Regions from separate parts of the Cutibacterium sp. LaCa_255 genome, predicted to be linked through region 2. Evidence: riboswitches for the same ligand, from Rfam matches in the RefSeq annotation. Region 2 holds a riboswitch; the other holds the start of a gene.

Region 1 (11,532 bases), 960 kb from region 2:
CCACGTCGTCTACGGCATGGTCGGCCTCAAGACCCATTGCAAGCTGGCTATGGCCATCCGTGACGAGGGCGAGGGACTGCGTCGTTACGCCCACATCGGCACTGGCAACTACAACCCCAAGACCGCTCGTCAGTACGAGGACCTGGGACTGCTGACGTCCAATCCGATCATTACCGAGGACGTCGCGAGGCTCTTCAACCACCTGTCCGGGATGACCGCCGAGAAGCGTTACCGCCGACTGCTGGTGGCCCCCGAGAGCATCCGCAGCGGCATCATCGACGCCATCGAGCACGAAATCGAGAACAAGAAGGCTGGTCTGCCTGCCGGTGTGAAGATCAAGGTCAACTCGATCGTCGACGAGCGCGTCATTGACGCCCTCTACCGGGCCTCTCGCGCCGGGGTGCCGGTGGACCTGTGGGTACGCGGCATCTGCGCCATCCGTCCTGGGGTGCCCGGTTTGAGCGAGAACATTCGCGTCGTCTCGGTGTTGGGACGGTTCCTCGAACACTCTCGTGTCTTCTGGTTCGCCAACGGTGGTCGTCCGATGGTCGCCATTGGGTCGGCCGATCTCATGCACCGCAACCTCGACCGCCGCGTGGAAGCCCTCGTCGGGTTGTCGAACAAGCAACACGTGGCAGAGGTCGAAGAGTTGTTCGAGAGGGCCTTCGACCCGGGGACGGTGTCCTGGCACCTGCAGGACCGCACCTGGACCGAGGTCTCCCGCGGGCCCGACGGCACGGTGCTGGCCGACCTTCAGGAAGAACTCATCCGACGAACCCGCGACAGGAGGCGATGAGCCGAGATGGGAGGACACAAGGGGCCTATCCAGGCCGCTGGTGCCGTCGTGTTTCGTGACATCGACGGCACCGAGGGCGCCCGCGAGGTGCTCGTCGTCCATCGTCCCGACTATGACGACCTCTCCCTGCCCAAGGGAAAGGTCGAACGGGGAGAGGATCTCCCCATCACCGCCGTCCGCGAGGTGGCCGAGGAAACCGGAATCGACATTCGGTTGTCGATGCCCCTGCAACCCACCGAGTACACCGTCAAGTACTCCACCGCCAGCGGCAAACCGAAGAGACGCGCAAAGGTGGTGTCATGGTGGCTTGGGGTTGCCGTCGGCGGATCAATCGAGGAAGCAACCGCCAGCCCGGAAGAGATTGACGGTGCTTTTTGGATGCCCACGGACCAAGCTCTGGAACAACTCAGTTATCCCACTGACGTCCAAGTCCTCGAGGAAGCCCTCGAGCTACCGTCGACCTCGACGATCATCCTGGTGCGCCATGGCAAGGCCGTGTCGCGCAAGGAATGGAGTTCTCGCAAGAAGAAGACGGCCACGGACGCCAAGCGTCCGTTGGAAAGGCGTGGCCGTCGTCAGGCCAGGGCGTTGATTGACCTGCTCGGCGCCTTTGGGGTGTCTCACCTTGTCAGCTCGTCGTCCACTCGATGCATGCAAACCCTCAAGCCGTACGCCGAGAACATTGGGGCCGACATCGTCGCGATCGACGCGCTGAGCGAGGAGGCTCACGCGGCCGATTCAGCCAAGACCGTGTCCGCCATGAGAAAAATCGCTGGTCGTGCCCTCTCCGACCCGTCACGTCCAGTCGCGGTGTGCGGCCACCGACCAGTCCTACCGACCATGCGGGACGCCCTCGGTGGGGCGAATCACCCCATGTCAACCGCAGAATGCCTGATCGTTCACCTGGATGAGGCGGGACACACAATCAGCCAGGAGTGGTACTCCTCAAAATACTGACACAGGAGGTCACCTTCGGGCCCCTGAGTGACTCCCTTCAATCGGGATGCCGCCGGTATTCATCTTGCGTTCACCTTGACGCGGTTGTTGCGACATTTTCAAACCCTAGCGTCATCCCTGTACCAAGGACCGCAACGGCGGCTCTAGGAGATCACTCGAAAAGGATGTGCCGTGACGAACCGTCTCGCCAAAATCACTGCCCTGGCTGCTATTGGCGCCATCTCCCTCACCGCTTGTGGCGCCAACGGCGACAAGGGCTCCAGCTCCGCCTCGTCATCCGAGGCCACTTCGGCTGCTGCTTCCTCCGCCAGCTCGGCGAACAACGCTGACGCCGCCTCGTTCAAGCCGGCCTGCCCCGGTGGCAACATTTCCGGCGCTGGCTCCTCGGCTCAGCTGAACGCCATCAACCAGGTCATCTCTGACTACAAGGCCGCTTGCTCCTCGGCCACCATCAACTACTCCCCCACCGGCTCCGGCGCCGGTGTGAAGTCCTTCATCGGCAAGCAGACCGACTGGGCCGGCTCCGACTCCGTCCTCAACAAGGACAAGGGCGAGCCTGACAAGGCCAAGCAGCGCTGCAACGCCGATCCGTGGCACCTCCCGATGGCTGCCGGCCCAATTGCCGTGGTCTACAACGTTGACGGGGTCAAGGATCTGACCCTCTCGACCCCGACCCTCGCCAAGATCTTCTCCGGCGCCATCAAGAAGTGGGACGACCCGGCCATCAAGAAGGAGAATCCCTCCGCCAAGCTGCCGTCCGCCCAAATCGAGGTCTTCTACCGCAAGGACGAGTCGGGCACCACTGACAACTTCACCAAGTTCCTCAACAAGGCCGCTGGTGACATCTGGACCGAGAAGCACTCCAAGACCTGGAAGGGCGCTGGCAAGGGTGCTGACAAGTCGGCCGGCATCGCTCAGGCTGTCAAGGAGACCAAGAACTCGATCTCCTACGACGAGTGGTCCTACGCCACCAAGAACAAGCTCGACATGGCTGCCATCGACAACGGCAACGGCCCGGTCAAGCTGACCGGTGAGTCCGCTGGTAAGGCCATCTCGGCCGCCAAGGTCGCTGGCCAGGGCAACGACCTGCAGCTCGAGCTCCAGTACAAGGACACCCCGGCTGGCGTGTACCCCGCCGTTCTGGTGACCTACGAGATCGCTTGCTCCAAGGGCCAGGATGCCGGAAAGACCGCCCTCCTGAAGGACTTCCTCTCCTTCTACGCTTCCGAGAAGGAGCAGAAGAAGATCCAGGACCTCGGTTACGCTCCGCTACCTTCCGATGTTGCCTCGAAGGTTCTGACCGCCGCTCAGGCTCTCTCCTGATCGACTTCGCCGGGTAATTTGGTCCCGGTGCTCTGGGGCGGGAGGACGCACGACGCCCTCCCGCCCCAACCCACGAAAACAACCATGAACGCGACGAAGGAAGCCCATGGCTGAAACCACATCGACGGCGCAGCGGAAGCCAACAGCCGCGTCTCGCATGAAGCCGGTGTCCAGGGTCGGGGACAGGATTTTCGCCGGCGCCTCGTCGGTCATCGCCATTGCGCTGGCCATCATCGTCATCCTGATGTTCATCTTCCTCATCAAGACGGCGGCACCGACCCTGTCGGCCAACACCGACAACTTCTTCACCTCTCGTGCCTGGACGACCGACCGGAATCCGCCGGCCTTTGGTATTCAGGCCCTGCTGTGGACGACGGTCATCTCGTCCCTGCTCGCACTGCTCATTGCTGTTCCCCTCTCGGTGGGCATCGCCCTGTTCATCACCCAGCTGGCGCCCAAGAAGCTCGCCAGCCCCGTCGCCTTCGTCGTCGATCTGCTGGCCGCTGTGCCCTCGATCGTCTTCGGCCTGTGGGGCGGCATCGTCTTCGGGTCATCGGGCATCGTCAATGGTCTGCGTCACGCCATCATCGCAGTACTCGGCTGGATCCCGATCTTCTCGGAGGACCCGGCCTGGTCCTCCTCCACCGGCACGGTCTACCTCGCCAGCCTGGTGCTGGCCATCATGATCCTGCCGATCATCACCGCCGTCAGCCGCGACGTCATGGCCCAGACCCCGCACGATCAGATCGAGGCTGCGCTGGCCCTGGGGTCGACGCGCTGGGAAGTCATCAAGCTCGCAGTGCTCCCCCACTCCCGCTCCGGAATCATCTCTGGAGCCATGCTCGGTCTGGGACGTGCCCTCGGCGAGACACTGGCCGTCACCCTGATCCTGCAGACAATCAGCCCCATGGCCCTCAAGCAGAAGCTCAACCTGTCGATCTTCGTCGGCGGCGAGACCTTCGCCTCGAAGATCGCCGGTAACTTCTCCGAGGCCATCAGCGACCCCACCTCGTTGGGTGCCCTGGTGGCGTCGGCCCTGGCCCTGTTCGTCATCACCTTCGTGGTCAACGCGGCTGCCCGCCTGATCGCGGCGAAGGGAGTCAAGCGATGAGCGCCACCACCCCTGATCACATCCCCGCACACTCCGAGGGGGTGCCCGAGGTCGGCAAGCTGGACCTCTCCCGTCCGTCCGGCAAGCGGACCACGAAGAGCGGTTGCGCCTCGGTCTTCATGATCGTCGCCACCCTGCTTGCCGTCATCCCGCTGGTCTGGTTGTTGTTCGCGGCCGTCCGACGCGGTATCGGCTCCCTCTTCCATGCCTCCTGGTGGACCCACTCGATGGACCCGGCCTGGGACCTCGTCGAGCAGGGGGCCATCCACGCCCTCGTCGGAACCATCGAGATCGGTCTCATCACCTCGATCATCTCCGTGCCGATCGCTCTGCTGACCGCCATCTTCCTGGTGGAGTACGCGCGGGGCACCAAGATCGCCAAGGTCGTCAGCTTCGCCGTCGACGTCCTGACGGGTGTACCGTCCATCGTCGCGGCCCTGTTCATCTTCGCCATGGTCGTCACCACCCTCGGCGGAACTCAGTCGGCCTGGGCATCCTCCCTGGCCCTCATGATCCTCATGGTGCCGACGGTGCTGCGATCCACCGAGGAGATGCTCAAGCTGGTGCCGGACTCGTTGCGCGAGGCCTCCTTCGCCCTGGGCGTCTCCAAGTGGAAGACGATCATGAAGGTCGTTCTGCCGACCTCGATGACCGGCATTCTTACCGGCGTCGTGCTCGGCCTGGCCCGAGTCATGGGAGAGACGGCACCGCTCATCGTGTTGCTGCAGTTCAACACTGAGTTGACCTTCAACCCGTCGACCCCGAACTTCGCAACCCTGCCAACCGTCATCACGAACGCCTACACCCAGGGCGGCGTGGACACCCCGGTCGTATGGGGCGCTGCGATCACCCTGATCATCCTCGTCATGGGACTCAACCTCATTGCCCGTGGCATCTCCCGCCGCTACATGCGTCGCATGGGCAAGTGACACGAAAGAGAGCTGAATATGGCAAAGCGGATCGAGGTCAAGGACCTCAACATCTACTACGGCTCCTTCCACGCCGTTGAGTCGGTGAACCTGACCGTCGAGCCCCGTACCGTGACGGCTTTCATCGGCCCGTCCGGTTGTGGCAAGTCGACCGTGCTGCGGACCCTCAACCGCATGCACGAGGTCATCCCCGGTGCCTACTGCACCGGCAAGGTGGAGCTCGACGGCGTCGATCTCTACGGCAAGGGCGTCGACCCGGTGGCCGTGCGACGCAATATCGGCATGGTTTTCCAGCGAGCGAACCCGTTCCCGGCGATGTCAATTCGCGACAACGTCGTGGCCGGTCTGAAGCTCAATGGCGTACGCGACAACAAGCTGCTCGACGAGGCCTGCGAGAAGTCACTGCGCGGCGCCAACCTGTGGGACGAGGTCAAGGATCGCCTGGAGCGCTCCGGTGCCTCCCTGTCTGGTGGTCAGCAGCAGCGTCTGTGCATCGCCCGCGCCATCGCCGTCGAGCCGGAGGTTCTACTCATGGACGAGCCCTGCTCGGCCCTGGACCCGATCTCGACCCTGGCCATCGAGGACCTTGTCGGAGAGCTCAAGGAGCGCTTCACCGTGGTCATCGTGACCCACAACATGCAGCAGGCCGCTCGTGTCTCCGACCAGACCGCCTTCTTCAACCTCAAGGCCCAGGGAGAACCTGGCCGCCTCGTCGAGATCGACCGCACCGACAAGATCTTCTCCAACCCGAAGGAGAAGGCCACCGAGGATTACATCTCCGGTCGTTTCGGCTGAGTCGACCCACCCGTCATCTCGAAGCCCCGAGGCAACACGCCCCGGGGCTTCGTCGTCTTCCTCCTGCTGGCAAGGGGTTGTACGCCCAATGACACATGGTCCTTACGTTGCTGGATTTTCCTTCTCAGGGTTGACTAACCTAACAAGGCATTGTCACGGTACCAAGGAGAATTCATGTTCCCGTCCCCCATATCGAGGCGCACCATCCTCGCATCGTCTCTCGGCCTCGGTGCCGCCGCAGCTCTGGCCGGTTGTAGCAAGGACACTGACACCTCGCCCAGTGGCGCGAACCAGCACTCGTCAGCCACCAAGGGGTTCCCGGTGAGGATCAAGCATGCCTGGGGCGAGACTGTGGTGAAGTCTCCTGCAACCCGCATTGCCACCACTGGGTGGGCTGGTCAGGATGCCGTCCTGGCCATCGGACTGGTTCCCGTCGGCATGCCGAAAGCCACTTATGGCGATCCCTCCGGAAAGGGGATGCACACATGGGTGGCTGATGCCCTGGCCAAGCTCAATGCGACCGGCGACAAGGCGCCCAAGCTCTACGACGAGACCAGCGACACCGACGCCGCCGCCATCGCAGCGACCCAACCTGATCTCGTCAGCGGCCTCAACTCCGGGATGACCAAGGAGCAGTACGACAAGCTCTCCAAGATCGCCCCCACCCTTCCCTACCTCGAAAAGGCGTGGAGCATCGACTGGCGTACCCACCTGCGCACCATCGCCGAGGTCGTCGGAAAGGCCGACAAGGCCGAAGAGGTCATCATGTCCTGCGAGAAGTCGATCGCTGACGCCTTGGCTGCGCACCCCGACGTCAAGGGACTCACCGCTGGAATGTTCTATTTCGACGTCAAGAAGCTCTCGGAGATCTCGGTTTACACCAAGGGCGACTCTCGTGCTGACTACCTCACCGACCTCGGCTTCAAGGCGCCGTCATCAATCCAGAAGCTGTCGGCGGAGTCGAAGCAGTTCTACACCACGGCTTCGGCGGAGAAGGCCGACATGTTCAATGACGTCGACCTCATCGTCTGCTACGGAGATCCCAAAACCCTTCCCGGTCTGCTCGCCAAGCACCCGTTGCTCTCGAAGATCACCGCTGTGCGCAAGGGAGCAGTGGCCGTTCTCGAGGACAACTCCCCGCTCGCGGCATCGATGTCTGCCAGTGCCTTGTCCATCCCCGGTCAGGTGGGACCGCTCGTCGAGCGACTGGCCGAAGCGGCCACGAAGGCGAAGGCGTGACACCACGGAGGGGATGGACCCTGCTCGTCGTCACCGTCCTGCTCGCCTGTCTGTGCGCGGCCTCGGTGATGGTGGGTTCACGATCCATCCCGCTCCATGATCTGTGGACGACCCTGAGACAGCCGTCCGCTGACCCCTTTGTCGCCGAGGTCATCCGCTCACGCGTTCCACGCACGGTTCTCGGCCTGGTGTCCGGAGCCGCCCTCGCACTCTCCGGCGCCCTCATGCAGGCGCTGACCCGCAATCCCCTGGCCGATCCAGGAATTCTCGGCATCAACTCCGGGGCCGCTCTCGCTGTCCTCGTCGGTATCGCCCACCTGGGCCTGACGGCACCAATCCAGTACGTCTGGCTGGCCGTTGCCGGGGCTACCGCAGCTGCCGCCCTGGTCTGGCTCATCGGAGCCGGAAGCCGCAGCCGGCCAACTCCCGTCCGACTGGCACTGGCCGGAGCCATCGTCACCGCCGTCCTCACCGGTTTCATTCAGATGGTGTTGTTACCTCACCCGAACCTGCTGCAATCCTTCCGAACCTGGCAGGCAGGATCCCTCAGCGGACCCAATCTGGGACAGATCGCGACGGTGTCTCCTCTGCTCCTCGTCGGAGTGGTGCTGGCTGCCATCAGCGCCCCAGGCCTGAACACCCTCGCGCTGGGAGAAGACCTGGCAGCGGGCCTGGGGACGCGAGTGACTGTCGTCCGGGTGACGTCATCGGTGGCCGCCGTCCTGCTGGCAGCTGGAACCACGGCGCTGACGGGTCCCATCGGGTTCGTGGGGCTCATCGCCCCTCACGCCGTGCGGGCCGTCGTCGGCCCGGACAATCGGCGGGTGCTGGCATGGTGTGCCATCTGCGGACCCGTTCTGGTGCTGGCGTCCGACGTCCTGGGACGCGTCATCACTCGGCCTGCCGACGTCGCGGTGGGAATCGTCACCGCAATCATCGGAGCTCCGGTGTTCATCGCCCTGATCCGTTGCCGGGAGGTGAGACAACGATGAGCGCGCTTGCTCTCGTGCGGCAGGGGCGACGGCACCGCCGCCTGCGTCGTGGTCTGGTCGTGACCATCTTGTCGGTGGCAACTGTCGCCGCTTTCATTGCCAGCCTGTGCCTTGGCGAGCAGATGTACTCGCCGTCACAAGTCGTCGACGCTCTCCGCGGGCAGGTCGGCCCGGCATCCTTCATCATCGGTGACCTCCGTCTCCCACGCACCATTGCCGGACTTCTCTGTGGCGCTGCATTTGGCCTTGTCGGAGCATTGTTCCAGGCCCTGCTGCGCAACACGTTGGCAAGCCCTGACGTCATCGGGATCACGGCCGGGGCCAACACTGCCGCGGTAGCTGGAATCATCGTGCTCGGATGGTCCGGCCTGCAGCTGACGTGTCTGGCCGTCGCGGGAGCGATCGTAACGGCCGGCATCGTCGTCGGGCTTGCGCGCCACGACACATCAGGTGGCGAGCGGCTCATCCTCATGGGCATTGCGACGGGGGCTATGGCGACCGCAGGGACGATGTGGCTGATGGTCCGCGCCGATCCCAATGATGCGGCTGGGGCTGCTCGTTGGCTCGCGGGCAACCTTGCCGTGGCTTCCGCTGACCAATCCGCCACTCTCGCCGTCGTCCTTGTCATCGGCCTACCGGTGCTGCTGGCCAACTCTCGCCACCTCGGGACCATGGACGTGGGGGATGACCTGGCCACCGGGCTGGGGGTACACGTGGAGCGGACTCGTGCTCTGCTCATGATCGTCGGGGTCATCGTGCTGGCCTGCGCCACTGCCGTTGCAGGACCGATCGCCTTCGTGTCGCTGATGTGCGGACCGATTGCATTTCGACTGTGTGGCCCAGGAGATGCCCCACTCATGGCCTCCGCGCTCACTGGATCGGTCCTGGTACTGGTGTGCGACTTCGTCGGCGCCAACCTCATGTCACACACCTATCCGGTGGGGCTGGTCACCGGGATTCTGGGCGGGGTGTACCTGCTCATCGTCATGGCTCGTCAGTCTCGAAAGGAGAGTGCGTGAGAACCAGTCATCATCTGAAGGCCGACGCGGTATCGGTTGGGTACGGAGACCGCGCCGTCCTGGACCACCTCGACCTCAGCATCCCGACCGGAAGGATCGGGGCAATCATTGGCCCGAACGGTTGTGGCAAATCCACCCTGTTACGGACGATGACACGCTTGATCCGCCCCAGCAGCGGTCAGGTCGTCCTGGACGGTCAGGAGCTCCCCACTGTGCCGACCCGGCAACTCGCCCGTGTCGTCGGGTTGTTGCCGCAGTCCCCGACAGCTCCGACGACGATCACCGTCGCAGATCTGGTGGCGCGCGGACGCGCTCCTCACCAAGGAATTTTCGGACGATGGACCACCGCCGATGAGCAGGCGGTGGCGTCGGCGCTGGAACGCACTGGAATCGTCGAGCTGGCCCGACGACCGGTTGACGAGCTGTCCGGAGGTCAGCGCCAGCGAGTGTGGATCGCCATGGCCTTGGCCCAGAACACCGACGTGCTCTTCCTCGACGAACCGACGACCTACCTTGATCTGGCCCATCAGATCGACGTTCTCAGCTTGTTGCGTGACCTCAACCGCCGTGACGGGGTGACGATCGTCATGGTGCTCCATGACATCAACATGGCGGCGCGCTACTGCGACTGGTTAGTGGCCATGCGTGACGGGGAGATTCGAGCGAACGGAACCCCCACCGAGGTCATCACCGCCGACGTCATGCGAGAAGTCTTTGGCCTGCACACGCACATCATCCATGCCCCGGATGTCGGGACGCCCATCGTCATCCCGATCGACACCGTGGGGGTCGATGACGGCTGACTCGCGAGAAGCCCTCCATGGTGCGTCACTGACGTCGGGCCCTCGCCGATGGGTATGGCATCGACCGTCGCCACATCGCCTTCATGAGGTACTGGAGACAGGACAACGCTGCGATGTGAGGGTAACCGAATTCCATTTGTGAGGCACGGCTAAGATGACTGCGTCCGGCGTAGGGAACCCCGTGTGAATCGGGGGCTGACGCGCAGCGGTAAGGCGGACGAACGGGCAGACAAGCCACTGGGAAACCGGGAAGGCGCCCGTTCGGTTGAGGCCAAGTCCGAAAACCTCCTGGACCGTATCTGACCGACGGCCGCGCGATTCGGCCCTGACGAGGACGGCTTTCCCTTGGCTCGACTCCTTCACCGCCGTACCCCGGCTCACTTCTTCCTACTCGTGACTCTCCTCGTGCTCACGCCGGTACTCTCGATTGCCTTTGGTGCCGCACCGGTACCCATCGGTCAGGTCTTGGGGGTACTCGCCGACCATTGTGGCATTCCCATTCACGTGACCTGGGACTCCATTACCGACGCGATCGTCTGGCAGAACCGCATGCCTCGCATCGTCACCGGGCTCGGCGTCGGCGCGACCCTCGGTGTCGCCGGAGTCGCCCTCCAAGCCGTGGTTCGCAACCCCCTCGCTGAGCCCTACGTACTTGGTGTGAGCGCGGGAGCCTCCTCGGGAGCTGCCGCGGCGATCATCATCGTCGGCGTCACCTCATCATTCGCAGTAGCCGGCATGGCCTTCCTGGGAGCGCTGCTGTCGACCGCGATCGTGCTGTTCATGGGCGGCGGCCGGAACTCGTCGACGCTGCGTCTCGTCCTCGCCGGTCTCGCGGTGGGATTCATCTTTCAAGCCGTCACCAATTTCATCATCTTCTCCTCCGACTCGGCCGAGACTGCACGCGCGGTGATGTTCTGGACCCTCGGTGACCTGTCTCGAGCCAGCTGGGGGCAGGGATGGACGAACGTTGTCGTCGCGATCGTTCTGACTGTACTGCTGTGGGCATGTGCCCCATGGCTCGACGCGTTGGCGTCTGGGGATTCCACGGCCACCGCGGTCGGGATCGACCCGACCGTCATCCGTGTGCTGCTTCTCGTCCCCGTATCGGCTGGGGTGGCCACGGCGGTGGCTATCTCCGGCGGCATCGGTTTCGTCGGACTGGTCATCCCCCACCTCATGCGATCCTTCATCGGTCATGGCCACCGTCGGTTGGTGGTCTCCTCAGCGATAGCCGGAGCCATCTTCCTGATGTGGGCCGACACCTTCTCACGCACCGTGTTCAGCCCAGCCGAACTGCCCATCGGAGTCATCACGGGTCTGCTCGGCGCGCCGTTCCTCCTCGTGTTGGTGCGACGGGAGGCGATGGCATGATCACCGCTTCCGACTTAGTCATTCACCGAGGACAGCGGGTTGTCCTCGACGGCGTCGATCTTTCAGCGGATCAGGGCGTGACCATCGGGGTCGTCGGCTCCAATGGCGCAGGAAAGTCAACCTTGTTGTCTGCGCTGTACCGCAACGTCGCGATTGCCTCCGGACGAGTCACCGTCAGCGACCATGATCTCTCAGCC
Region 2 (11,532 bases):
CACCTGAGCAAGGCACGCATCCCGGAGAAGTCAAACACACCATCGCGAGACGACTCCTCCGGGGCCGACTCATCAATCGTACCCCACACCCACACCTTCCATAGGGATATTTGGCTAAATCTCGTAAAGACGATCCTATGGCGTTCGCCTTTTACCTGTCATGATTCTCATATGGTGTTACGGAGCGTTGGGAAATCCTCCTTCACCGTCAGACATCGAGCGATCTGCGAGCGTGCTCTACGCCTTCATGATGATCGTTGGACCCGTGGCTCTGGGAGCTTGCCTGGAACTTCGGAGGTTCACCGAAGGTCACATCCTCACCACACCGACCGGGAGGTCTCGACTGCGAATCATCCTTCCATGGTGGGCCATCGCCGTTCTCCCATCGACCGTGGCCGTAGGCATTTCTGTTCTGGCGTCAGGATCTGGAAACCAGATCATGGAAATGTCGGCCATCGGTGCCGTTTGGATGCTCGCATGGGGCGTCTTCGGTGCTGCCATTGGGGCATCGTGGCCGCTGGCACTGTCAGCACCAACGGCCTTTCTCCTGCCCTTCATCCTCGTCTTGTATGGGCCAGCCGTATCGGTCATGAAGCTGCGATATCTTTTTGGCTACTACATGGGCTGCTGCACGTAGGTGAGATGTTGAATCCTCGAGTCCTCACAGCTGGAATGACGATGGCAGGTGGGATCCTCATCGTGTCAACCCTGGCCCTCATTGCAGGAAGACGGAATCATCATGCACGTATCACCGTGACCCTGATTATTGGATTGGTTGCGACGACGTTCATCGGCTTTCACACGGCCAAAGGCATAGGTCCGCTGCCCGCCCCCGAACCGGACCACAGATCTGTCTGAGAGGTAGTGATCCCGTGGTGTGCGCGTGGGAATCTCACGATCTCGAGCTGTTGGGCCCCGTGGCCCGGAAAGCAGACACAGCGTGGAGAGCACGTCCCCAAGGAATACAGGCAAGGTGCGCAGGAATCAACCCACGAAACCGTGTGGTGGTCGACATCTGCGATATCCGTATCTGAGCCGCCGTCGAAGGCGGTTATGACCGTTGCCTCGGGATTGGCCATCGCCCCGTGTCAGGACCACAAAGATCAGGTGGCAGTCTGGGTTCTCGACACTCAGGATCGCGTCATCGCCTGGCTGACGAAACATTCGGGAATAGCGATAACGGGTCAGGAGTTTTCTCCTGAGACGCGCGAATGGCTGAAGTCCATGGATCGGCTGTCCATCCAGGACCAAGCCAGGATTTTCGAAGATTATCGATCTCGACTGCGAAAATGTTGAGAGGACACATAGCGCTTGGTTGGAGAGCCTGGGCGCGCAATCGATCATCGGAATGGTCTCCACCCGCAACATCGTTGGGCTGTCCGGCTTCAGCCTTCTCACAAACGCCATTGGCATCAAGAAATTGTCATCCATCCCTGCAATCATCTGGGTTCTGACAAGCTTTCTGTTGGGGAGAACGGAAAATTACACATCCTGGTGGTCATGGCCGATCAAGGATCGGGCGGACGTGATGTCGGCGATATTGTCCGGGGTTCTTTGCCTTCTCGGAATCCTCATCTCGCTTATCAAGCCTCGTCAGACGGTGTAGCCCTTGGTGATTCCCATGCACCCTTGAGCGGATCCGGACAGTTACCCAGCCTCGTGGATCCAGGATGTTCCACGCTGATCGACTTCCCGTGCCGCATGAATATCTTGCGATATGCACTCCTCCATGGCCGCGCACCAGCCTGGCCGTGGCCCTGGGTGCCGGATGCTCCTTCGTGGCTCGCGCCATAGACTCCGACCGCGCACACCTCGCCCAAGTGCTCACAGCAGCCGCCAAACACCGCGGCACCTCATTTGTCGAGATGTACCAGAACTGCCCCATCTTCAACGACGGCATCCCCATCACCCACACCCCAATCGGCATCTTCCGCGATGAGAATCGCCCCCCACCTACGACAACCAAGCCCAGCTCGCCGCCGGGGACACCACCGACCAAGACTCCCGCGACGCCGCTCTAGCCACCGTGCTGACCGGTAACCGACACCTAACAGGTGTACTCTGTGCCAGGCAGTACCCTCCAAGACCGACGATCCACGTCACCTTGGGCGGTGCTGGCACCGCAGCCACAGGGGAATTCGGTGCGATACCGGAACTGACCCGCAACCGTGAGGGGCTCATCCCGAGTCGGAGTACCTGGGTTGTCGAAGGAATATTACACACCGTCGAGGACTGCGGTGAGTTCGACTCAGGGGCCCTTCCCGTCCGGAGCGCAACGCAGCCTCAGGAAGAAGGCCCGCCACATGACCAGGCTCAATCAATGGGTCGCCGGCCTCGCCGCCGGTGCGCTCGTCGCATCGCCGTTCGCGGCACCAGCGTTCGCTGACCCGCAGCCCGCGCCATCCCATGCAGCCATCACCGCCACCATTGATGACGGCTCTGCTCCCTACTGCTTCGATCCGCCGGCCAACCCGGTCAAGGGTGCCATGTGGGCCGGATCGGTCAACGACACCGCCGCCACCAGCACCTACGTCGCCAAAGCCGCCGACTGGCTCGCCCAGAAGTGGCAGGAAGACCCGACAAACTACAGACAGGCCGGCGGCATCGCCGACGGCATCATCGCCCTGGTCGGCTCAGACGCCCACCCCGACACCGTCACAGAAATGACCACAGCCCTCAAGGAAGCCGGCCCGAAGTACGTCGACAAGAACCCGGCTGGCCTGGCCAAGGTGATCATGACCGCCGAAATTCTCGGCGAGGATCCCACCTACTTCCTCGGCAAAGACACCGGAAACCTGTGGATCAAGCTCGCCAGCTACATCAACGACGACACCCCAGGCATGCAAAACCGCGTCACCATGTACTGGGGCCCGCACCTCATCACCATCGCACTGACCCGCGCCAACCGCCCGGTACCAACGAAGATCCTCGACAAACTGCTGTCCACCCAAGGCACCCAAGGTGACGATGCCGGCGCTTTCGGATACACCAAACGAAACCACGACGGCACGAAAACCTTCGTCGGCGACCCCGACTACACCGGCATCGCCCTGTCCGACCTCACCCTCCTCCAACGCAACCCCCACCTCATCCCAGACGGCTACCACACCAAAATCGACACTGCCGCCAACAACGCCACCACATGGGCCATCAACACCAAAACCCACGACGACGGCGACTACTGGGAAACCTACTCCGCCGCCAACTCCACCGGCATGCTCGCCAGCGCACTCGCAGAACGCGGCGAAGACATGACAACCGTCAAACAATGGCTCATCCGCCAACAAAACCTCACGAAAGTCGGCGCATGGCAAGCCCAACGCAACGACCACGAACCCAACATCATGGCCACCGACCAAGCAATCATGGCCATCACCGGCCACGGCTACGCCTCAACATGGTCCGGCAAAACCCCCAAAAACACCCCAACCTGCACAACCACCCCAACCCCCAAACCTCAACACACACTGGTGAAGATCACTGTGCTGGGTGACTCGTATTCGGCAGGCAATGGAACCCTGGTCGATGGGTATCCGGCCGATGGATCGTATCGCAGCCCCAAGAACTACGGTTCGGTACTCACCGGCATGCTCAACCAGAAAAGCACGGACACAACCTACCAACTCGACGTGCGGGCCTGGAGTGGCGCCCAGATCGCCACCGGAGACCACAACATCATCAGCCAGGCCGATACCATGGATCCCCACACCGGCGTGATCCTCATGACCGCCGGAGGCAACGACCTCAACTTCGCTGACGTTGCCGATATGTGTCTTGCTGAGAGACAGAAGCTTGGCGGGTGTCCCGGGATGGTTGATACGGCTCGTAAGAAGCTTGGTGCCACGATGGCGAACACAACGACATTGTTGTCACACATTCAGAAGCGACTGGCTGATCCGGCTCACACCCGTGTCATCCTGATCGGCTACCCTTACCTCGTCCCGGCAGGATACGATGATCTTTTCGCGGATGTGCCTGCGACTCAGGTACGGGCCGCCGAGGACGAGTTCCGCGCCCGGCAGGCTGCCACGATCAAGGCCTGGAACACGTCTCATGTTCTCAAGGTGGACTATGCCCCCACTACCAGCCTGTTCAACACTCATGAACCTTACCCGTTTGTCGTTCGGCCTCAGAACAAGTATCGGTGGATCAACGGCTTGGGCGAAACGGCAGGAGAACGCGGGGACGACGGGGAAACCCATGCTTCGCTAATAAAACCGTGGAATATCACAAAATATTCTGTACATTTTTTCCATCCGAATGTGATTGGTCATGAACAGATTGCAGGAATGGTTCATGATGTGGTCCTGTCGCCCAGGGCCGCGACACGGAGCGTGGGAGCGGAGACTGGCGGTGGGGTTCCCCTCGACCAGTTGGGGACGGTACCTGGGGTGCGGATGCGCGCTGACGTGATTGGGCAAAACCTGGTACGTGCAGGTGAACCCCTTGAGTTGGACGCCTCCTCGTCCTACACCTCAACCGGGCACATCAGACGCTGGCAATGGGACCTTGACGGGGACGGCCACTATGAAATCGACAGTGCCACCCCCGGGATCACCCGCACTCTAAAGCAGCTGGGAAAGTATCGGGCACACCTACGCATCACCGACGACACAGACACCAGTGACACCTTGACGTTCCCCATCGAGGTCACCCGAGACGGCGATGGAGTCCCCGATACCCGAGACAACTGCCCCACCATCGCCAACCAAGACCAGACCGACACCAACCACAACGGTGTAGGAGACGCCTGCGACCCCAACACCACGAAGGCACCACGATGACCACCCACGACAACACAACCGAGCAGCAATACCGTCGCGCACCCCTCAACGGCCTCATCATCGGCACCATCGTCGGAGCCATCTGGGATACGGTACTCGTGATATTGTACGTTAAATCAAATGAAACAATAGACCTCAAGGAATATCCTTCCTTATTTCTCATGTCACTTATCTTCCCTCTAGTCGGATGGCTCACCGGGTTATGGGAAAGACGGACATTCACATGTGATAACCCGAAGAAAAAGAGATTCAAAATCGAAATCATTGGGGTCGCCATGGCGTCTCTTACTGAAATGCTCATGTATGCAACAGGATTCCTTCTCGCAGATCATAGATCCCTCGAGAGCATAGAAATGGCTATGCATCCGCTCCCGTTGATAGTATTTCCTTTTGCTGGGTTAGCTCTCAGTGTTGTCGGAATCAGACTCAGGAATAGCAGAATTCCTTTTATTCTCAGCATGAGCATTGCTTCGGCAGTCATACTTTTCATAGCAGTGGCGGTGTGGTTTCATTTTCTCATCGTTACATCGATGTCCCTGCCCTCCTAACCCTGATTCCCTGCACGGCTTGGACAAGGTGCGTTGACGAATGCGGCCCTGCGGGCATGCCTCTTGGCAGTAGCAGTGGCTTTTGGGGAGTAGTTGGTGCCGCCGCAGGTGGTTACAGTATCCCCGCGCCTTGAGAGGTCGGTTCAATCACCAGCAAGCCAAGTCAGGACCGCGAGTCTTCACACCATACCGACGAGAGGCAATAATGACGAACGACGACAAAACACCCGAGGATCAGTACCATCGCGCCCCACTCAACGGCCTCATCATCGGCACCATCGTCGGAGTTGTTTGGCCTACGGTATTCGGGATACTTCATGTGCGAGAAACGCTAGTTCTCGCTCCCAAGGCGTACCCCCCTGTATTTACCATGTCGCTCATTTTCCCTCTGGTTGGGTGGCTCACAGAATTGTGGGAACGGAAGATATACGCATGCGATGACCCGGAGAAACGGAGAATCAAAACCAAAATCATAGGTGCTGTCATGGCAACTTTCGCTGGCATGCTCATATTCTCGACTCACCTTGTTCTTGTAGATAATGACCTTCTCCTCAGCATGGAGGCCGCAGTACACCCGATTCCGTTAGCAGTGTTTCCTTGCGCCGGACTGATCCTCAGTAATATCGGAATCAGACTCAAGAATAGTAAAGCCCCTTTTATTCTTAGCATGAGCACTGCTTCAGTGGTCATACTCTTCATAACCGTGGCGGTGTGGTTTTATGTTTTCAGCATTACGGAACTATCCTTATCCTCCCATTCTTGATCCTCTGCACTGTTTCGGTGAGATGTGCCAATGGATGCGGCCGCGTAGGAACGATACTTAACGGTGACACTAGTTTCAGGGAGCTCCTCTTACCACAGAGACCACGGTGCTCCTATTACCAGACAGCCACTCAGCGAGCAGCGAGAACCAGACCAAGACTTAACACCGCCAACCCTTCTAGGGAAGACAACGATGACCACCCACAAAAACGCAGCCGAAGAGCAGTACCGTCGCGCACCCCTCAACGGCCTCATCATCGGCACCACCGTTGGAGCCGCCTAGGATACGGTATTCGTGATGTCCTACGTCAATTCCCAAGAGGCGATCGACCCCAAAGAGTATCCATCTTTATTTACCATGTCGCTCATTTTCCCTCTGGTTGGGTGGCTCACAGGATTGTGGGAACGGAAGATGTACACGTGCGATGACCCGGAGAAACGGAGAATCAAAACCAAAATCATAGGTGCTGTCATGGCGGCTTTCGCTGGCATACTCATGTTCTCGACCGAGTTCTTCCTGTTTACGGATCGTATATTTCTAAGCAGTGTGGAAGCAGCAATACACCCGCTTCCGTTAGCAGTGTTTCCTTGTGCTGGACTGGTCCTCAGCGATATCGGTATCAGACTCAAGAACAGTAAAGCCTCTTTTATTCTTAGCATGAGTATTGCTTCAGTGATCATACTGTTCATAACCGTGGCGGTATGGTTTTATATTTTCGGCATTACAGAACTATCCCTATCCTCTCATTCTTGACGCCCCACACTGTCCCAGTGAGACGTGCCGATGGATGCGGCCACGCGTGCACAATTCTTAACGGTGACACGAGCTTCAGGAAGCTCCCCTTGCCACAGAGACCACGATGTTCCCATTACCAGACAGCCACTCGGCTGCCAGCGAGAGACAGACCAAGAGTCAGGGGGAAGGCACCACGATGACCACCCACAACAACACAACCAAACAACAGTACCATCGCGCACCCCTCAACGGCCTCCTCATCGGCACCATCGTCGGAACCGTCTGGGCAGTCGTCCTCTTGATCATTCATGTGACAACGGGGCGTCATCATGCTTATGCAAGAATTTCCCTCATGTGTTTCATCTTCCCCTTGGTTGGCTGGATCACCGGGCTGTGGGGAAAGACCATAAAAACATGTGAAACCCCAAAGAAGAGGAAGCACAGAATCACAACAATCGGCGTCACCATGGCTACCCTCACCGAATTGGTCATGACAATCATTTACCATACTTTTATTTGTACAGCGCATCCACATAAATTCATACCAGATGGCGCCCACCTTCAGCAGTAGAGCGTTTGTCGTCTATCTCGTTCCCCTGATCATGTTTCCCCTTGCCGGATGGTCTCTCGGTGTCGCCAGAGGAAACATCCCCCCAGATGATCGTTCACTCGTCCCAAAAATGAGTTTTGAAGCAGTGGCTGCGCTAGACGGTATGGGTGACCCCGATCTGGGGTGAAGCTCTGGCAGGCCGGGGCCTCTCCGCGCAACGATTCGTGGGTTGCCGGACAGGGGCGGCCTGTCTGGCCTTTCCGACATACGTGGGAGGCCCCGGTTGTTTACCGAGCGTACGAGTGTTGGCCTGGATGTGCATGCCCGCTCCGTGGTGGCGCATGCGATGGACGTCCAGACCGGAGAAATCTTCAAAGCCAGACTCTGCCCCGACCCCGTGGAGGTGACGGCCTGAATCAAGGCGCTGCCCGGCCCGTCGGCGGCGATCTACGAGGCTGGCCCGACGGGCTATGGTCTGGCCAGAACCCTGCTGTCACACGACATCCGAACCGTTGTCGCGGCCCCGTCCAAGCTCCAGCGGCCTTCCGGTTCGCGGGTGAAGACTGATGCGATCGACGCCGAACACCTGTCGACGTTGTTGCGGCTGGATGCGTTCACCGCAGTCACCGTCCCCGACGAGCTCACCGAAGCAGCACGCGACCTGGTGAGGGCCCGTGAGGACTGCCGCTCCGATCTGATGCGGGCCAGGCACCGCCTCTCGAAACTCCTGCTGCGACACGGGATCGTCTACTCCGGCGGGCAGGCCTGGAGCAACGCGCATGACGCCTGGCTGCGCAGGCAACGCTTCGACTCCCCGCTGGTCCAGGCCGCCTTCGACGAGGCCTACGACTCCGTGATCACGATCACGGCCCGCCGTGACCGTCTCGATGAACGCATCGAAGCCATGGCCGAGAACAGTCAATACACCGATGCCGTCCGCAGGCTCGTATGCCTGCGCGGCATCTCGACGCTGACCGGGTTCGGACTGGCGGTCGAGATCGGCGACTGGAGCAGGTTCACCGGCAACTCGATCGGCTCGTTCGTCGGCCTGATTCCGTCGGAGAACTCATCGGGCCAGTCCCGCTCACAAGGGCCGATCACCAAGACCGGCAACAGCCACGCGCGCCGACTCCTGGTCGAGGCTGCCTGGCATCACCAGCACCGCTACGTCCCCGGCAAGACCATCCGCGACCGCTGGGACCTCGCCTCCCCGGCCGCCCGGGCCCGCGGAGACCTGGGCAACCGACGCCTCAACCACCGCTGGAACCAGTTCAAGAAACGCAAGAAGCGCCCCATCGTCGCCAACGCCGCCATCGCCCGCGAACTCGCCGGCTGGTGCTGGTCCCTGGCCGTCCTCGAGGAATAGCCCCTCGAGGCCCACAAACTTGGCCCGAAGCCAGGTCCCCGAGGGGTGACGCAGCGACCGGAACGACCCGCGAAACACCTATGAGCAGCCGTCATCAACGATGCCGGCGACGCTCGATGCTAGACAGGCGTGACGTTCCGAGCCGAAAGCACCGTCCTGCGGTAACCAACCCGCGAATATCAGACTGACATCGCCGTCGACAAACACGCGAAACCCCTCGTCAACACCACTTCGGGTCAACAAAGGATGAGGCGCCACCAAGCATCCAGCCTGGTGGCGCCTCATCCTGCCCTCTTGACAAAACCTGCACCCATATCAGGTGTACTGACCGGGGACGTTGGTCAACCGGGTGATCGGCGGGTGGTTCTCGCAGGCTGAGTGGGGTCGGTGGTGATTGTAGTAGTGGATCCAACTGGCCAGGGCGTCGCGGCGTTCTTGTTCGCTGGTGTAGCAGCGGGCGTAGGCCCAGCCGTCAGCCAGGGTGCGATGGAACCGTTCGATCTTGCCATTCGTTTGAGGCCTGTAGGGGCGGGTCTTCTTCACCGTGATGGAGAGCTGATCACAAACCTGGGCCCACAGGTGTGACGTGTAGGCCGACCCATTGTCGGACAAGACTCGTTCGATCCGCACGCCTCGATCAGCGAACCAGTTGACCGCCCGGACCAGCACGCCGGTGGCAGTCAGGGCGGTTTCGTCGTCGTGGACCTCGGCGTAGGCGACGCGGCTATGGTCGTCGATCACGGAGTGGACGAACGCGTAGCCCATCTTCGGGTTGTGGTGTCTGTTCTTCGGTTTGCCGGGGGTTGCTGCGCGGTTGCGGTCGCCCTGCTGGCGGCCCACGAACCGCCACCCACCACCATCAGGAATGTTGCCCAGCTTCTTGACGTCGACGTGGACCAGACTGCCGGGATGGTCGTGCTCGTGGCGACGCACTGGTTCCCCAGTGGCCCGATCGACATGAGAAAGCCGGTTCAGCTGACAGGCTGTGAGGATACGGCCCGCCGTTGAGGGGGCGATACCGAGTCGGGCAGCGAGCTGGACAGGTCCTTCCCGCAGCCGAAGACGCAGACTCACACAGCGTTTCACCACTGGCAGTGGTGTCGCGTTCGGGCTGTGATGGGGCCGAGAAGAACGATCCTGCATCGACTCGCCAGCGCGATAACGATCCACCCAGCGTTTGACGGTCGGCCACGAACACTGGAACCGGGCAGCGACCTCGGCAATCGGGACGTGATTGTCAACGACGAGCTGAGCAACCCGCAAACGAGCGCGTGGAGTCAGAGCTGCGTTAGCGTGGGACACAAGAGGGCCTTTCTGGCAGTGGATATCTTCGCAAGTCCCACTCAACCAGCAAGGCCCTCCCCTACGTCACACGCCCGGATCACAATCCTTCAACCAACCTCCCCGGTCAGTACCGGCTAGCAGGCTCTGTGGCCATATGGTGCTGGCTCACCGCAATTCTCAGTGTCCTTTTGTTCTTCGGAGCATGACATGGGATGAACAAGTCCATGCCACTTGAAGCTTCCCTCGTTGTCAGGCCCACTAAGGTGGGCCCATGGCAGAACTCTTCCCCGACCGCGACGAGAACATTCGTCCCGGCGATGACCTGTACCAGCACGTCAACGGCGCCTGGGAGCGTGTGACTGAGATCCCCTCGGATCAGGCGAGCACCGGATCGTTCCGGGTGCTGCGTGACAATTCCGAGGCTGCCGTCCACAGCATCCTCGAAGAACTCACCTCCGGTGCCGCTCACGAGTTGCGGCAGGCGGCCAGCGAGTCAACCGACCACGAGGTCGAGCTCTTGGCCGAGCTGTACCACCGCTTCATGGACGCCGATGCGGTTGAGGATGCCGGCACCGGACCCCTGGCCCCGATCCTGGCACGCATCGACCGCGTGACGACGACGTCCGAGTTCATGACATTGCTGGGCCAGCATTACCGCGAGTCTCTCGGTGCCCTGTTCTACCTCGCCGAGGAATCGGACCCCGCCGACCCCACGCGCTACGTGCCGTGGATGGGTCAGGCTGGGCTCGGCCTGCCCGACGAGGCCTATTACCGTGACGACGACAAGGCCGAAATCCGCGCGGCCTATCAGAGCCACATTGCCCGAATGCTGACCCTGGCCGGGCTGGATGACGCCAACGATCAGGCACAGATCATCCTGGATCTTGAAACCGAGATCGCGTCTCACCACTGGGATCAGGTCCGCTGCCGAGATATGAGGGCAGCCTTTAATCCCAAGTCCTTTCACGAGCTGTCGAAGGCCCATCCAGGCCTCCATCTGGACCTGTGGCGAGAGGGTGCGCGCATCCCGCAGACCGTCCTGGCTACCGTCATCGACAATCAGCCGTCGTTCTTCGACGAGGTCGAACCGATGCTGACCGATGAGCGCCTGGACCAATGGAAGTCGTGGGCTCGTTGGCATGTCATCTCGTCCTTGGCCCCGTACCTCACCTCGGCCTTCGTCAACGAGAACTTCACCTTTTACGGTCGCATCCTCAACGGCACCCCTGCGCTCAAGGCGCGGTGGAAGCGTGGTGTGTCCTTCGTCGAGTCAACGATGGGCGAGGCCATCGGCAAGCTGTACGTGGCCCGGCACTTCCCGCCAGCAGCCAAGGAGCGGATGGACGACCTCGTCGCCAATCTTCTGGCGGCGTACCGTCAGTCCATCTCGACGCTGACATGGATGAGCGAAACGACCAGAGCTGAGGCCCTCGCCAAGCTTTCGGCTTTCCGTCCGAAGATTGGGTACCCCACGCGCTGGCGCGACTTCTCGAGTTTCCAGT

Evidence for each region. Region 2 has a riboswitch for cobalamin ahead of ACP8ML_RS10170 (PKD domain-containing protein). Riboswitches for the same ligand answer to the same signal wherever they lie in the genome.
Region 1: another riboswitch for cobalamin. It lies ahead of ACP8ML_RS01800 (FecCD family ABC transporter permease); the one in region 2 lies ahead of ACP8ML_RS10170 (PKD domain-containing protein).

What each region holds. Positions count from the first base shown of each region.
Region 1 covers NZ_CP190956.1:417,880-429,411, reverse strand. Annotated here, with positions in the region: gene ACP8ML_RS01850 (RNA degradosome polyphosphate kinase) at 1-796, shown strand, start outside; gene ACP8ML_RS01845 (NUDIX hydrolase) at 803-1,753, shown strand; gene pstS (phosphate ABC transporter substrate-binding protein PstS) at 1,925-3,076, shown strand; gene pstC (phosphate ABC transporter permease subunit PstC) at 3,183-4,187, shown strand; gene pstA (phosphate ABC transporter permease PstA) at 4,184-5,116, shown strand; gene pstB (phosphate ABC transporter ATP-binding protein PstB) at 5,135-5,911, shown strand; gene ACP8ML_RS01820 (ABC transporter substrate-binding protein) at 6,086-7,150, shown strand; gene ACP8ML_RS01815 (FecCD family ABC transporter permease) at 7,147-8,142, shown strand; gene ACP8ML_RS01810 (FecCD family ABC transporter permease) at 8,139-9,161, shown strand; gene ACP8ML_RS01805 (ABC transporter ATP-binding protein) at 9,158-9,964, shown strand; cobalamin riboswitch at 10,113-10,271, shown strand; gene ACP8ML_RS01800 (FecCD family ABC transporter permease) at 10,310-11,335, shown strand; gene ACP8ML_RS01795 (ABC transporter ATP-binding protein) at 11,332-11,532, shown strand, end outside.
Region 2 covers NZ_CP190956.1:2,224,166-2,235,697, forward strand. Annotated here, with positions in the region: gene ACP8ML_RS10150 (2-oxoacid:ferredoxin oxidoreductase subunit beta) at 1-7, shown strand, start outside; partial or broken gene ACP8ML_RS10155 (hypothetical protein) at 161-1,296, shown strand; partial or broken gene ACP8ML_RS10160 (hypothetical protein) at 1,343-1,606, shown strand; partial or broken gene ACP8ML_RS10165 (2-oxoglutarate synthase) at 1,734-2,041, shown strand; cobalamin riboswitch at 2,086-2,218, shown strand; gene ACP8ML_RS10170 (PKD domain-containing protein) at 2,304-4,784, shown strand; gene ACP8ML_RS10175 (adhesin) at 4,781-5,332, shown strand; gene ACP8ML_RS10180 (adhesin) at 5,538-6,095, shown strand; gene ACP8ML_RS10185 (adhesin) at 6,393-6,848, shown strand; gene ACP8ML_RS10190 (hypothetical protein) at 7,027-7,401, shown strand; gene ACP8ML_RS10195 (IS110 family RNA-guided transposase) at 7,826-8,746, shown strand; gene ACP8ML_RS10200 (IS481 family transposase) at 9,062-10,048, opposite strand; partial or broken gene ACP8ML_RS10205 (M13 family metallopeptidase) at 10,302-11,532, shown strand, end outside.